3 regions of the Erwinia sp. TECH1 genome follow, and region 2 is predicted to be linked to each of the others. Evidence: predicted binding sites of a transcription regulator. Region 2 holds the regulator's gene; each other region holds the start of a gene.
What was found. Region 2 encodes PurR, which represses purine synthesis genes. Its sites were predicted from a motif close to CANGCAAACGTTTGCNTG; they were not measured.

Region 1 (4,164 bases), 1.8 Mb from region 2:
CGCCGATGAGCTCGGCCGCGCAAACCTACGAGCAGCAGAGCATTCACTTTGACGATCAGGTGGATGTGGTGTTTGAGCTACAGCGCAAGCAGTAATCTCAGCTTGCTGAAAGCCGCGTCCGGTAAGCATTCCGGACGCTTTTCTTTGCCAGGGATGCCAGGCAAAAATCCGCTCCAACCTGAGCGCTATTCCCCCTGGCGCAGCACGCGATGGCCGTGGGCAATCAGCGCGTCGGTCACTTTGCGCATCAGGCGGCTTTCCGGCGCAAAACGATGCCAGTACAGCATTCGGCGCTGAAACAGCCCCGGCGTCAGATCGATCAGTTCGCCTTCCGCCAGCTCGCGCTCAATCTGTAAGTGCGGGATCATACAGCAGGTCGTGCCCTGACGCGCCAGCTGCACAAAAGCCTCCGACGAGTTAACGATATGGCACGGCACGCTGCCGGGCGACAGATCGAAATTCTGCTGTAAAAACGCCTGATGCATATCGTCAAGATGATCGAAAGCCACCGCCGGCGCCTTCAGCAGTGCGGAGCGGGTCACGCCGTTCGGAAAGTAGCGCGCGGCGAACTCTTTCGAGCCGACAAACAGATAATCCAGCGCGCCGAGCTGATCCACCAGGCAGCTTGGCAGCGGCTGCGGCTGGATACTTACCGCGCCGACTACTTCGCCGCGCCGCAGGCGCTCCTGGGTACGGGTTTCGTCTTCCACCTGAAGATTCAGGCGCACCGGTGAATCGCTCAGCACCGTTTTCAGCGCGGGCAGCAGCCAGGTCGCCAGACTGTCGGCGTTCACTGCCAGCGACAGCAGCAGCGGCGTGGTGCCGCTGTTTTCATCGCCCAGCCACTCTTCTTCCAGCAGCTCTACCTGATGCAGCAACGCCAGCAGCTTTTGCCCCTGTTCGGTAGGGCGAGGCGGCACGGTGCGCACCAGCAGCGGCTGACCAAACATATTTTCCAGCTGCTTGATGCGCTGGGAAACGGCTGACTGGGTAATACAAAGTTTTTGCGCCGCGCGTTCAAAGCCGCGCTCGCGAATGACTGCATCCAGCGCCTGAAGCGTTCGATAGTCCGGGCGTTTCATTGTTGTTTTAGCTCTCTTTCAGGTGTGGAATCTGCACTATGCCATATTTTTGCCATTTTGCCCTGCGCTTAAAGCTGGCGTCCCGGTTTTGCGGTCTCTCTTCCAGAGTGACAACAAATGGCGCCGCAGGGCGGTTTTTTCAACGAGGGTTGCTTTATACTATCGCCACACAGTAGCAGCACGGATTCTAAACTTACCATGACGCAGGATGAACTGAAAAAAGCCGTTGGCTGGGCCGCGTTAAACTATGTTGAACGCGGCACTATCGTTGGCGTGGGCACCGGATCGACCGCCGCCCACTTTATTGATGCGCTGGGCTCGATTAAAAATGAGATTGAAGGCGCGGTTTCCAGCTCGGAGGCTTCCACGCTCCGGCTGAAAAGCTTAGGTATTCCGGTTTTCGATTTGAACGAGGTGGATTCCCTGTCGGTTTACGTTGACGGCGCCGACGAGATCAACAGCGCGATGCAGATGATTAAAGGCGGGGGCGCGGCGCTGACCCGTGAAAAAATCATTGCCGCCGTGGCGAAGAAGTTCGTCTGCATCGCCGACGAATCCAAGCAGGTCGACGTGCTGGGCAAATTTCCGCTGCCGGTCGAGGTCATTCCTATGGCTCGCAGCTTTGTGGCGCGCGAGCTGGTGAAGCTGGGCGGCCTGCCGGAATATCGTCAGCAGGTGGTCACCGATAACGGTAACGTCATCCTGGACGTGCATAATCTGAAAATCCTGGATGCCGTCGCGCTGGAAAAAGCCATCAACGCGCTGCCGGGCGTAGTCACGGTGGGGCTTTTCGCCACGCGTGGCGCGGACGTGGCGCTGATCGGCACGGCAAACGGTGTAAAAACGCTGGGCGATTAGCTGATTAGCGTGGCCGTTTTACCAGCCGGGAATGGCCGGTAGTGCATCAAGGTCGTGGCCGTCAGCCGCGACCTTAAGCGCCAGGCTCTAAGTCATAGCTGTAGCCATAGCTATAAGCGCCAGGTCATAGCTGTAGCCGTAAGCTCTGAATGCTAAGTGCTAAGTGCTAAGTGCTAAGTGCTAAGTACTAAGTACTAAGTGCCAGGTGCTAAATGCCAGGCCACAATCGATAAGCTCTAAGCTCTAAGCTCTAAGCTCTAAGCTCTAAGCTCTAAGCTCTAAGCTCTAAGCTCTAAGCCATAAAAAAACGATCTTACCGGCGCGGCTATCGCCTCGGTTAATTTTTATAAAAAAACATCTTTTCTTTTGCCCCACAAATTTGGTGACTTATGTCACGGAATTTACCCCCGCCTCGCGATCCTGCTGACGATGCTTCACGTGTCATGATTATCTGCCGATTTATGCTGATGCTTTCGGCTGCCGTGCTGGCCGCAAGGCAATCGTTTGTATTGCCGCGCGCGTAAATTTTGATATTTTGACAGAAGGCTGACTTATTCCTCACGGAGTCAGTCACTTCTGAAGTCTGCTGAATAGGGTCGGGAAATGGCAAAAGTATCACTGGAGAAAGACAAGATTAAGTTCCTGCTGGTCGAAGGCGTGCACCAGAGCGCGATTGAGAATCTTCGGGCGTCAGGCTACACCAACATCGAATTTCACAAGGGCGCGCTGGACAGCGAAACGCTGAAAGAAGCGATCCGCGATGCGCACTTTATTGGTATCCGCTCGCGTACCAACCTGACCGAAGAGATTTTCGCCGCGGCAGAAAAACTCGTCGCGGTAGGCTGCTTCTGCATCGGCACTAACCAGGTCGATTTGCAGGCCGCAGAAAAACGCGGTATTCCGGTGTTCAATGCGCCTTTCTCCAATACCCGATCCGTAGCAGAACTGGTCATCGGCGAGCTGCTGCTGATGCTGCGCGGCGTACCGGCCGCCAATGCTAAAGCGCACCGCGGCATCTGGAACAAGCTGGCGGTCGGCTCTTATGAGGCGCGCGGCAAAAAGCTGGGCATTATCGGCTATGGCCATATCGGTATGCAGCTGGGCGTGCTGGCCGAAAGCTTAGGGATGCACGTCTACTTTTACGATATCGAAAGCAAGCTGCCGCTCGGCAACGCCACGCAGGTTCGCTACCTCTCCGAACTGCTGAATATGAGTGATGTGGTCAGCCTGCACGTGCCGGAAACGGCCTCCACCCAGAATATGATGGGTGCGGAAGAGCTGGCGATGATGAAACCCGGCTCGCTGCTGATCAACGCTTCACGCGGCACGGTAGTGGATATTCCGGCGCTGTGCAAAGTGCTGGCGGACAAACATCTGGCCGGCGCGGCCATCGACGTCTTCCCGGAAGAGCCGGCAACTAACGCCGATCCGTTTAATTCGCCGCTGTGCGAGTTCGACAACGTGATCCTGACGCCGCATATCGGCGGTTCAACGCAGGAAGCGCAGGAAAATATCGGGATTGAAGTAGCGGGTAAACTGGCGAAATACTCAGATAACGGCTCGACGCTGTCAGCGGTTAACTTCCCGGAAGTGTCGCTGCCGATGCATGGCCAGCAGAGCCGCCTGCTGCATATTCACGAGAACCGTCCCGGCGTGCTGACCGCCATCAACAATATCTTTGCCGGTCAGGGCATCAACATTGCCGCGCAGTATCTGCAAACCACGCCGCAGATGGGCTATGTGGTGATCGATATCGATGCGACGAAGGAAGTGGCCGACAACGCGCTTCAGCAGATGAAAGCGATTCCGGGCACCATTCGCGCTCGTCTGCTTTACTGATGACGCAAAGCGTCCCCGCTCGTGGGACGCTTTTCCTGCCATTGCCAGAGCCGCGAAGGCGTAATTATCGCCGGCAAAGGCACATCCCATTCCGCCACGGGCAATGTTTCTACCTGCTGACAGTCATGCGCCAGGCCAATCGGCAACAGGCCGTGCTGCGGCCAATTTTGCAGAGTGCGGTCATAAAAGCCGCCGCCCATACCCAGACGCTGTCCGGCCCGATCGAACGCCACCAGCGGCACCATTATCACATCCAGCTCGTCCAGCGTGGCCAGGTTGCGGATATCCAGCGGCGGTTCCGGGATACGCAGACGGTTAGGCTGCAACAGCGTTTCCGTGTCATAGCGCAGAAAAAGCAGCTGACCGCGTGAAAAAGGGTGCAGTA
Region 2 (4,164 bases):
GACAGTTCGCAGGCGCATTCCGCGCTGTATGATACCGTGCAGACGGCCGATCTGTTCTGTGAGCTGGTTAATCGCTGGAAACGTCTGGGCGGCTGGCCGCTGGCGGAAACGGCGAACCTCGACTAAAAAAAACAGGCCTGACGCATTGTCAGGCCTGTCCGATAGTCTCTTCGCTTAGCGCAACGTTTTATTCTGTTGCGTCGGAAGGATATTTCTGCGCCGTCTCTTTGATCAGCTGCTGCAGTTCGCCCGCCTGAAACATCTGAATAATGATGTCACAGCCGCCGACCAGCTCGCCGTCTACCCACAGCTGTGGAAAAGTCGGCCAGTTGGCGTATTTAGGCAGCTCAGCACGAATTTCCGGATTCTGCAGGATATCGACATAGGCGAAACGCTCGCCGCAGGCGGACAGCGCCTGTACGGCCTGCGCGGAAAAGCCGCAGCTTGGCAGTTTTGGGGAACCTTTCATATACAGCAGAATCGGGTTTTCTGCGATCTGGCGCTCAATCTTCTCAATGGTGCTCATAAATGCCTTCCTCAATCGGCTACTTCGTGTCTGTATAGTGTAGCGAGTCTGCGAGCGTGATGAAAATGTCATTTTCAGTCGCCCGCTGACGCTACGGTCGGAAAACAAAATGTTAAAATACCATTTTCGGTCCGGCGGTGCTGCGTTAACTGTAAATATCAGCGGCAAATTTGCGCAGATAAATGTTTGAACAGGCTAAATTTTACAGCTTTTACCGCTTTGCGACGATTGAAACAAAAAAGGCCTTACTTTTTAGTAAAGAGTTCGATTAGAATCGTCCTGACTGACTGCCCAGGCGCAGATCTCCTTATTTAGCCATGCTCTTGCCACTGGCGGGAGCACAAACTGTTAATGGTAAAGATGCGTTTACTCATCACGTTGCTGATGCTGGCCTTTGCCCAGCTGTTTATGTCTGTGGCGCACGCATCGCCACACGCTGCCGTTAAAGCGGACCACCACAAAGCAGACAGCGCCACGCCTGCTCGTGAAGACGATCGCCGCAAGCGCCGCCCGGTGAAAACCTCTACACGTAAAGTAAAAGAAGCCAGCCCAACCAAAAGCCGTTCGCCCCTTGCTAAAAAGTTTAAGCTGCGCAAAAAAACGCAGACCGTCGCCGCTGCGCTGCCGCCCAAGAAACGCTATGGTCGTCATCGCTTGCGCAACGAAGAGACGGAAGCCTTAACCAGCGGCTCGGCCTCGGCCCCGCTTAAGCTCAGCAAAGCGCATCGCGCCCGCTATCAGAAAGCCCGCGAAACGGCGATGAGCAAGCTGATGAACCAGCTGGGCAAGCCCTATCTCTGGGGCGGCACCTCGCCCAAGACCGGTTTCGACTGTAGCGGTCTGGTCTGGTATGCCTATAAAGATCTGGTGAAGTTTAAGATCCCTCGCACCGCTAACGAAATGTACCATCTGCGGGATGCGGCTTCGATCAAGCGCAACGAGCTGGAAAAAGGCGATCTGGTATTTTTCAGCATCAACGGCCGCGCCTCGGCGGATCACGTTGGCGTTTACCTGGGCAACGGCAAGTTTATCCAGTCGCCGCGTACCGGCAAGGATATCCAGGTGAGTATGCTCAGCGAAGATTACTGGGAGCAGCACTACGTCGGCGCTCGCCGCGTCATGACGCCGAAAACTATCCGCTAGCCCACTCAGCAGGCTGGAGGCCCGGATCGCGCAAACGATCCGGGCCGGTTTACTCTTATTTGCGCAAAATTTTCGCCTGTTGCCCTAAAACCCTCGTGTTCTGCGCCTGCTCTTGTTAGAATCCACGGTTTGTTGCGCAACAGGCATTTAGCCGACATGATGTTCTGCTCAAGTCTGTTTCGCCACCCTGAACTCCCTCCTGTTATAACCATTCCGCAACAAATTATGCGCAACTTATATCAGGATTATCATCATTCCAGGCAATCGTTTAACAAACCGCTTTTCAGTGACTTACTGAACAGCGCAGGAGTCTTTTTCCATGGCAACCATAAAAGATGTGGCCAAACGCGCCGGTGTCTCAACCACCACGGTGTCCCACGTCATTAATAAAACCCGCTTTGTCGCTGAAGACACGCGGGAAGCCGTCTGGGCAGCGATCAAAGCGCTGCACTATTCGCCCAGCGCCGTGGCCCGCAGCCTGAAGGTCAATAACACCAAAACCATTGGCCTGCTGGCGACCTCCAGCGAGGCGCCCTATTTCGCCGAAATTATTGAGGCGGTTGAACACAGCTGTTTTGCCAAAGGCTATACGCTGATTTTGGGCAACGCGCATAACGAACTGGAAAAGCAGCAGGCCTATCTGTCGATGATGGCGCAAAAACGCGTCGATGGCCTGCTGGTCATGTGCGCCGAGTACCCGGATGAGCTGATTAAGATGCTGGAAGATCACCGCAACATCCCGATGGTCGTCATGGACTGGGGCGAGTCGCGCGGCGATTTTACCGACACTATTCTCGATAACGCTTTTGAAGGCGGTTATCTGGCAGGCCGCTATCTGATCGATCGCGGCCACCGCGATATCGGCGTGATCCCGGGCCATATGGAGCGCAATACCGGCGGCGGTCGTCATGCCGGCTTCCTCAAGGCGCTGAACGAAGCGGGGATTACGCTGCGCGAAGAGTGGCTGGTTCAGGGCGATTTTGAGCCGGAATCGGGCTATCGCGCCATGCAGCAGCTGCTGGCGCAAAAACAGCGTCCTACCGCGGTATTCTGCGGCGGCGACGTGATGGCGATGGGCGCGATTTGCGCCGCAGACGAGATGGGCCTGCGCGTACCGCAGGATATTTCGGTGATCGGGTATGATAACGTGCGCAACTCGCGCTACTTTACCCCCGCGCTGACCACCGTCCACCAGCCGAAAGAGCGTCTGGGCGCAACGGCCTTCAATATGCTGCTCGATCGTATTACCAGCAAACGCGAAGAGCCGCAGACGATTGAAGTGCATCCGACGCTGATTGAACGTCGCTCCGTAGCGGACGGCCCTTTCCTCGACTACCGTCGCTAAGCGCACGGGCGGCCATCCGCTGCCCGTCTTTTACGCCTCCCGCAGCCATTCGCTGTTCAGCGTTTCCGTTTCGCCTAAATAATCCAGCAGCCAGCGCAGCGCTGGCGACGCCTGCTGTTCCGACCAGCTGACGCAGCAGGGGCTATCCGGAAAAGGCGGATCCAGCCTCAGTTCGCACAGCGAGCCGTTTTGCAGCAGCGGTTGCGCAAGATGCCCCGGCACCATGCCGACACACAGCCCGGCCAGCAGGCAATCAAACGCGCTCTCCCAGTCCGGCGCGACCAGCCGTCGCTGATTATCCAGCGTCCAGGTGGTTCTTTTCGGCAGCGCGCGCGAGGTATCTTCCAGCACCAGCGAAGGCCACTCCCGGATCGCCTCCTCGCTAACCTTCTCCCGGTGTTGCGCAAGCGGATGATCCGCCTTCACCACGCAGCGCCAGTTGAGCATTCCCATATTGCGAAAGGCGAAGCGTCCGCCGACCGGAATGGCCTGCGTCGCGCCTATCGCCACGTCAACCCGGCCGTCGGCCAGCGCATCCCATACGCCGTTGAATACCTCCGGTGAAAGATGCAGTTCCATATCGGGAAAATGTCGGTAAAAATCCACCACCAGCTGGCGCGTACGCGCGGTTTTAACAATGCGATCGACGGCAATATTCAGCTGGCCGCGCCAGCCGTTGGCGACCTGCTGACACTGGCGTCGCGTGGCAAGCATTTTTTTGATAACACTCCGCCCTTCCTGAATAAAGACCTCGCCCGCCGCCGTTAAGACCACGTCCCGGTGACGCCGCTCGAACAGCGGCACCGCCAGCCACTCTTCCAGCTGGCGCACGGTATAGCTGATGGCGGACGGAACGCGATGCAGCTCCGCCGCTGCGGCGGTAAAGCTGCCGGTTCGGGCGACCGCATCAATCACCTCAAGCGAGTGTTCTGACCACATATTCTTCCTGCAAAATTTTTGAACGCAAGACGCAAATATTACCGTTTCACAACCGCTATCGCACTCTTTTACACTGCCGTCCGCTATTCACCTGATAAAAAAGAGCAAAATCTCATGCCGTCGAAAGGATTTTTACTTTACCTCGCGCTGCTCAGCGTTGCGGGTTTTCTTGCCACCGATATGTATCTGCCCGCCTTTACGGCGATGCAGC
Region 3 (4,164 bases), 2.0 Mb from region 2:
TGGCGTCCACCAGCGGCTGGCGCTGTGGGAGAAAGGTCAGGAGCAGGGTTTTCATCCTCATCAGCTGATTATGACCGCGACGCCGATCCCGCGTACGCTGGCGATGACCGCCTATGCGGATCTGGAAACCTCCACCATTGACGAGCTGCCGCCGGGCCGTACGCCGGTCACTACCGTCGCCATTCCCGATACGCGGCGCGCCGATATTATTACCCGCGTGCAGAACGCCTGTAGCGGCGAAGGTCGCCAGGCCTACTGGGTCTGTACGCTGATTGAAGAGTCGGAACAGCTGGAAGCCCAGGCCGCCGAAGCCACCTGGGAAGAGCTGAAGCTGGCGCTGCCAGAGCTGCACGTCGGGCTGGTGCATGGCAGGATGAAACCCACCGAGAAGCAGGCGGTGATGCAGGCGTTTAAACAGGGCGAGATTGACCTGCTGGTCGCTACTACGGTCATCGAAGTTGGCGTGGATGTGCCTAATGCCAGCCTGATGATCATTGAAAACCCGGAAAGGCTGGGCCTGGCGCAGCTGCATCAGCTGCGGGGCCGCGTCGGTCGCGGCTCGGTTGCCTCCCACTGCGTGCTGCTTTATAAAGCGCCGCTGAGCAAAACCGCGCAGAAACGCTTGCAGGTTCTGCGCGACAGCAACGACGGCTTTGTGATTGCGCAATGCGATCTGGAAATCCGCGGTCCTGGCGAACTGCTGGGCACGCGCCAGACGGGCAACGCCGAATTTAAGGTAGCCGATCTGGTACGCGATGGCGCGATGATCCCGGAAGTGCAGCGCGTCGCCCGCCATATTCATCAGCACTATCCTGAACAGGCGCAGGCGCTGATTGAACGCTGGATGCCGGAAACCGAGCGCTATACCAACGCCTGACCCCCGGCAGCCTGCTGTCTTTTCTCCTGCTCTGCGGCTACCGGCCGCTAAAGGCAGCCATCGCGGCGACCGCCTCGTTAACGGGCTGCTCGCCGCCGGTTAACTCAATAATCACCCTTTTCACCTCTGGCTGCTCAATCAGCGAATGCAGCACAGCGGCCACATCATCGCGCGGGATGGTGCCGTAAGGGATGGCCAACCCGGCGTTGACTTTTCCCGTGCCCGCTTCGTTAACCAGCGTGCCGGGCCGCAGGATCACCCAGTCCAGTGAGGTGGCGGAAAGCATCACGTCGGCCTGCTTTTTTACCTGCATATAGTGCTCAAAGCCCGGCGAAGGCGCCTTGCCCCTTCCGGCATCCGGAAAAGCGGAAACCAGCAGAAAACGCTGAATACCGGCCAGCCTGGCGGCCTCGGCAGCGAAGCGCGCGCCACGGCCGTCAATGCCGTCGGTGAGATCTACGCCAGCGCCTGCTGCGCCTGCGGAGAACACCACGGCATCGCAGCCCTGCATCGCCGCCGCCAGCCTTTCGCTACTGGTGTTCATCAGGTCGATATTGACCGGTTTTACACCATCGGCTTCCAGCGCCTCTTTTTGACTGTCCCGACGATGCAGCCCCGTTACCTGATGGCCCGCATTGACCAGCCGTTTTCTGAGACGTCGCCCCACGCCGCCCGTTGCGCCAATAATAAATACGTTCATTGTGTGCTTCCTTTTTTCTGGCCCGCAGGCGCGATGATTAAGCTTAGTGAATTGTGGTTCGCTTTGCCGTCCGGCGTTTAGCCGATGCTGTTGGCAATCGTTTGCTTTTGCCGTGGAGAAGCTTAAAATCGCCACTTTGTTCGCCACGGAACCCCTGAGCATGTCCGCTAATTTTTCTGAAGCCAGCCGCAGCGCAGCGCCCGCTGCAAAAAGTGAATTAATTTACCGCCTTGAAGATCGTCCCCCGCTGCCGCAAACGCTGTTTGCTGCCTGCCAGCATTTGCTGGCGATGTTTGTGGCGGTTATCACGCCCGCACTATTGATCTGCCAGGCTTTGGGCCTGCCCGCTCAGGACACGCAGCATATTATCAGCATGTCACTGTTCGCCTCCGGGGTCGCCTCGGTGCTGCAAATAAAAACCTGGGGGCCGATAGGATCGGGACTGCTGTCGATTCAGGGCACCAGCTTTAACTTTGTGACGCCGCTGATCATGGGCGGCATGGCGCTGAAAAACGGCGGCGCTGATGTGCCGACCATGATGGCCGCCCTGTTCGGCACGCTGATGCTGGCTTCCGTTACCGAAATGGCGCTTTCCCGCGTGCTGCATCTGGCGCGCCGCGTAATTACGCCGCTGGTTTCCGGCATTGTGGTGATGATTATCGGTCTGTCGCTGATCCAGGTCGGCCTGACCTCTATCGGCGGCGGTTTTGCCGCCATGGGCGATCACACCTTTGGTGCGCCAAAGAACCTGCTGCTGGCCGGCGCGGTGCTGCTGGTGATTATTTTGCTGAACCGCCAGCGTAATCCTTATTTGCGCGTGGCTTCTCTGGTGATAGCCATGGCCGTTGGCTATCTGCTGGCCTGGCTGATGGATATGCTCCCCGCCGGAACCGCCGCAACGAACCAGCCGCTGATTGCCGTGCCACAGCCTTTCTATTACGGGCTGGGCATCGACTGGAATTTGCTGATCCCGCTGATGCTGGTATTTATGGTGACCTCGCTGGAAACCATCGGCGATATTACCGCCACTTCCGACGTTTCCGAACAGCCGGTCAGCGGCCCGCTCTATATGAAGCGGCTGAAAGGCGGCGTGCTGGCGAACGGCCTGAACTCGTGCGTCTCGGCGCTGTTTAATACCTTTCCCAACTCCTGTTTTGGACAGAACAACGGCGTGATCCAGCTGACCGGCGTCGCCAGCCGCTACGTTGGCTTCGTGGTGGCGCTGATGCTGATCGTGCTGGGGCTTTTCCCGGCGGTCAGCGGCTTTGTGCAGCATATTCCTGAACCGGTGCTGGGCGGCGCGACCATCGTTATGTTTGGTACGATTGCGGCCTCGGGCGTGCGCATCGTCTCGCGCGAGCCGTTGAATCGTCGGGCGATTATGATTATTGCGCTGTCGCTGGCGGTGGGACTGGGCGTTTCACAACAGCCGCTGATCCTGCAATTCGCACCGGAATGGCTGAAAACGCTGCTCTCTTCCGGCATCGCCGCCGGCGGCATTACCGCTATCATCCTGAATCTGCTTTTCCCGCAGGAGAAATAGCGTAAACGGCAGAGGGCAAAGCGCCTTCTGCCGTCTTCCCAGGGTTGAGCTTCGCGCATAAATCAGGCATAACACCCCTTATTGCAAGCGCACAGGGATAGCTCATGAAATTTGTTGGAAAAATTCTTCTTTCGCTGCTGGTTATCCTGCTGGCATTGGTCATTGTGTTGTATCTACTGCTGCAAACTCGCTGGGGAGCCAGCTGGCTCAGCCGCACCGTTAGCCAGCACAGTAGTTATCAGCTGGCAGTCGGCAAGCTGGAGCATAATTTTTCCGCGCCATCGCATCTCATCCTTCATGACGTTTCGTTCGGCCATAAAACCCGACCAGCCACCCTGGTGGCAAAAAGCGTCGACTTAGGGTTAAGCGCCGGGCAGTTTTCACGGCCGCTGCATTTTGCCAGCGTTTTGCTTAACCAGGGTACGCTAAGAATTACCAGCAAAACCAGCCAACTGCCTCTTTCCGCAGCGCGTTTGCAGCTGAGCGAAATGGCGGTTAGCAGCCATCACGACATGCTGCCCCTGGACGCTCAGCACGTAAACGGCGGCGTGATGCCGTGGCAGCCCGAGGCGACAAGCTTTATCGGTAATAATGCCAGCTTCCAGTTCAGCGCCGGATCGCTGACGTTTAAAGACATTCCCGCCAGGAATGTGCTGATTGAAGGCCGCATCAGGTCCAAACAGCTGGAGCTTAGTAATATGGGCGCCGACGTGGCGCGCGGATCGGTGACGGCCAGCGCACAGCGTGACGAGCAGGGCAGCTGGCAGGTCAGCACGCTAAGGCTGAACAATCTGCGTCTGCAAAGCAGCAAAACGCTTGCCGAATTTCTACAGCCTCTACTGACGCTGCCCGTCGTGCATTTCGAGCGAGTGGATGTAACCGATGCCCGACTGGAAGGTCAGAACTGGGCGGTGACCGATCTTAATCTGGCGTTGAAAAATATAACGCTGCGCGACGGCGACTGGGAAAGCGAGGACGGCTCGCTGTCGATGAACGCCAGCAGCTTTGTAAATGGCGCGCTGCTGCTGAACGATCCTATCGTTA

Region 1: serA (phosphoglycerate dehydrogenase) is a predicted target of PurR. The motif match lies at 2,434-2,451, and genes of this name have one in related genera.
Region 3: ACVWZ0_RS00530 (nucleobase:cation symporter-2 family protein) is a predicted target of PurR. The motif match lies at 1,668-1,685, and genes of this name have one in related genera.

What each region holds. Positions count from the first base shown of each region.
Region 1 is NZ_JBSRZK010000001.1:3,902,697-3,906,860, reverse strand. It holds gene ACVWZ0_RS18290 (oxidative stress defense protein) at 1-95, shown strand, start outside; gene ACVWZ0_RS18285 (LysR family transcriptional regulator ArgP) at 186-1,082, opposite strand; gene rpiA (ribose-5-phosphate isomerase RpiA) at 1,281-1,940, shown strand; gene serA (phosphoglycerate dehydrogenase) at 2,544-3,779, shown strand; gene ACVWZ0_RS18270 (5-formyltetrahydrofolate cyclo-ligase) at 3,773-4,164, opposite strand, start outside.
Region 2 is NZ_JBSRZK010000001.1:2,106,630-2,110,793, reverse strand. It holds gene rnt (ribonuclease T) at 1-126, shown strand, start outside; gene ACVWZ0_RS09945 (Grx4 family monothiol glutaredoxin) at 188-526, opposite strand; gene ACVWZ0_RS09940 (C40 family peptidase) at 887-1,669, shown strand; gene purR (HTH-type transcriptional repressor PurR) at 1,989-3,014, shown strand; gene punR (DNA-binding transcriptional activator PunR) at 3,045-3,953, opposite strand; gene punC (purine nucleoside transporter PunC) at 4,068-4,164, shown strand, end outside.
Region 3 is NZ_JBSRZK010000001.1:105,625-109,788, forward strand. It holds gene recG (ATP-dependent DNA helicase RecG) at 1-877, shown strand, start outside; gene ACVWZ0_RS00525 (SDR family oxidoreductase) at 915-1,577, opposite strand; gene ACVWZ0_RS00530 (nucleobase:cation symporter-2 family protein) at 1,738-3,120, shown strand; gene ACVWZ0_RS00535 (AsmA family protein) at 3,225-4,164, shown strand, end outside.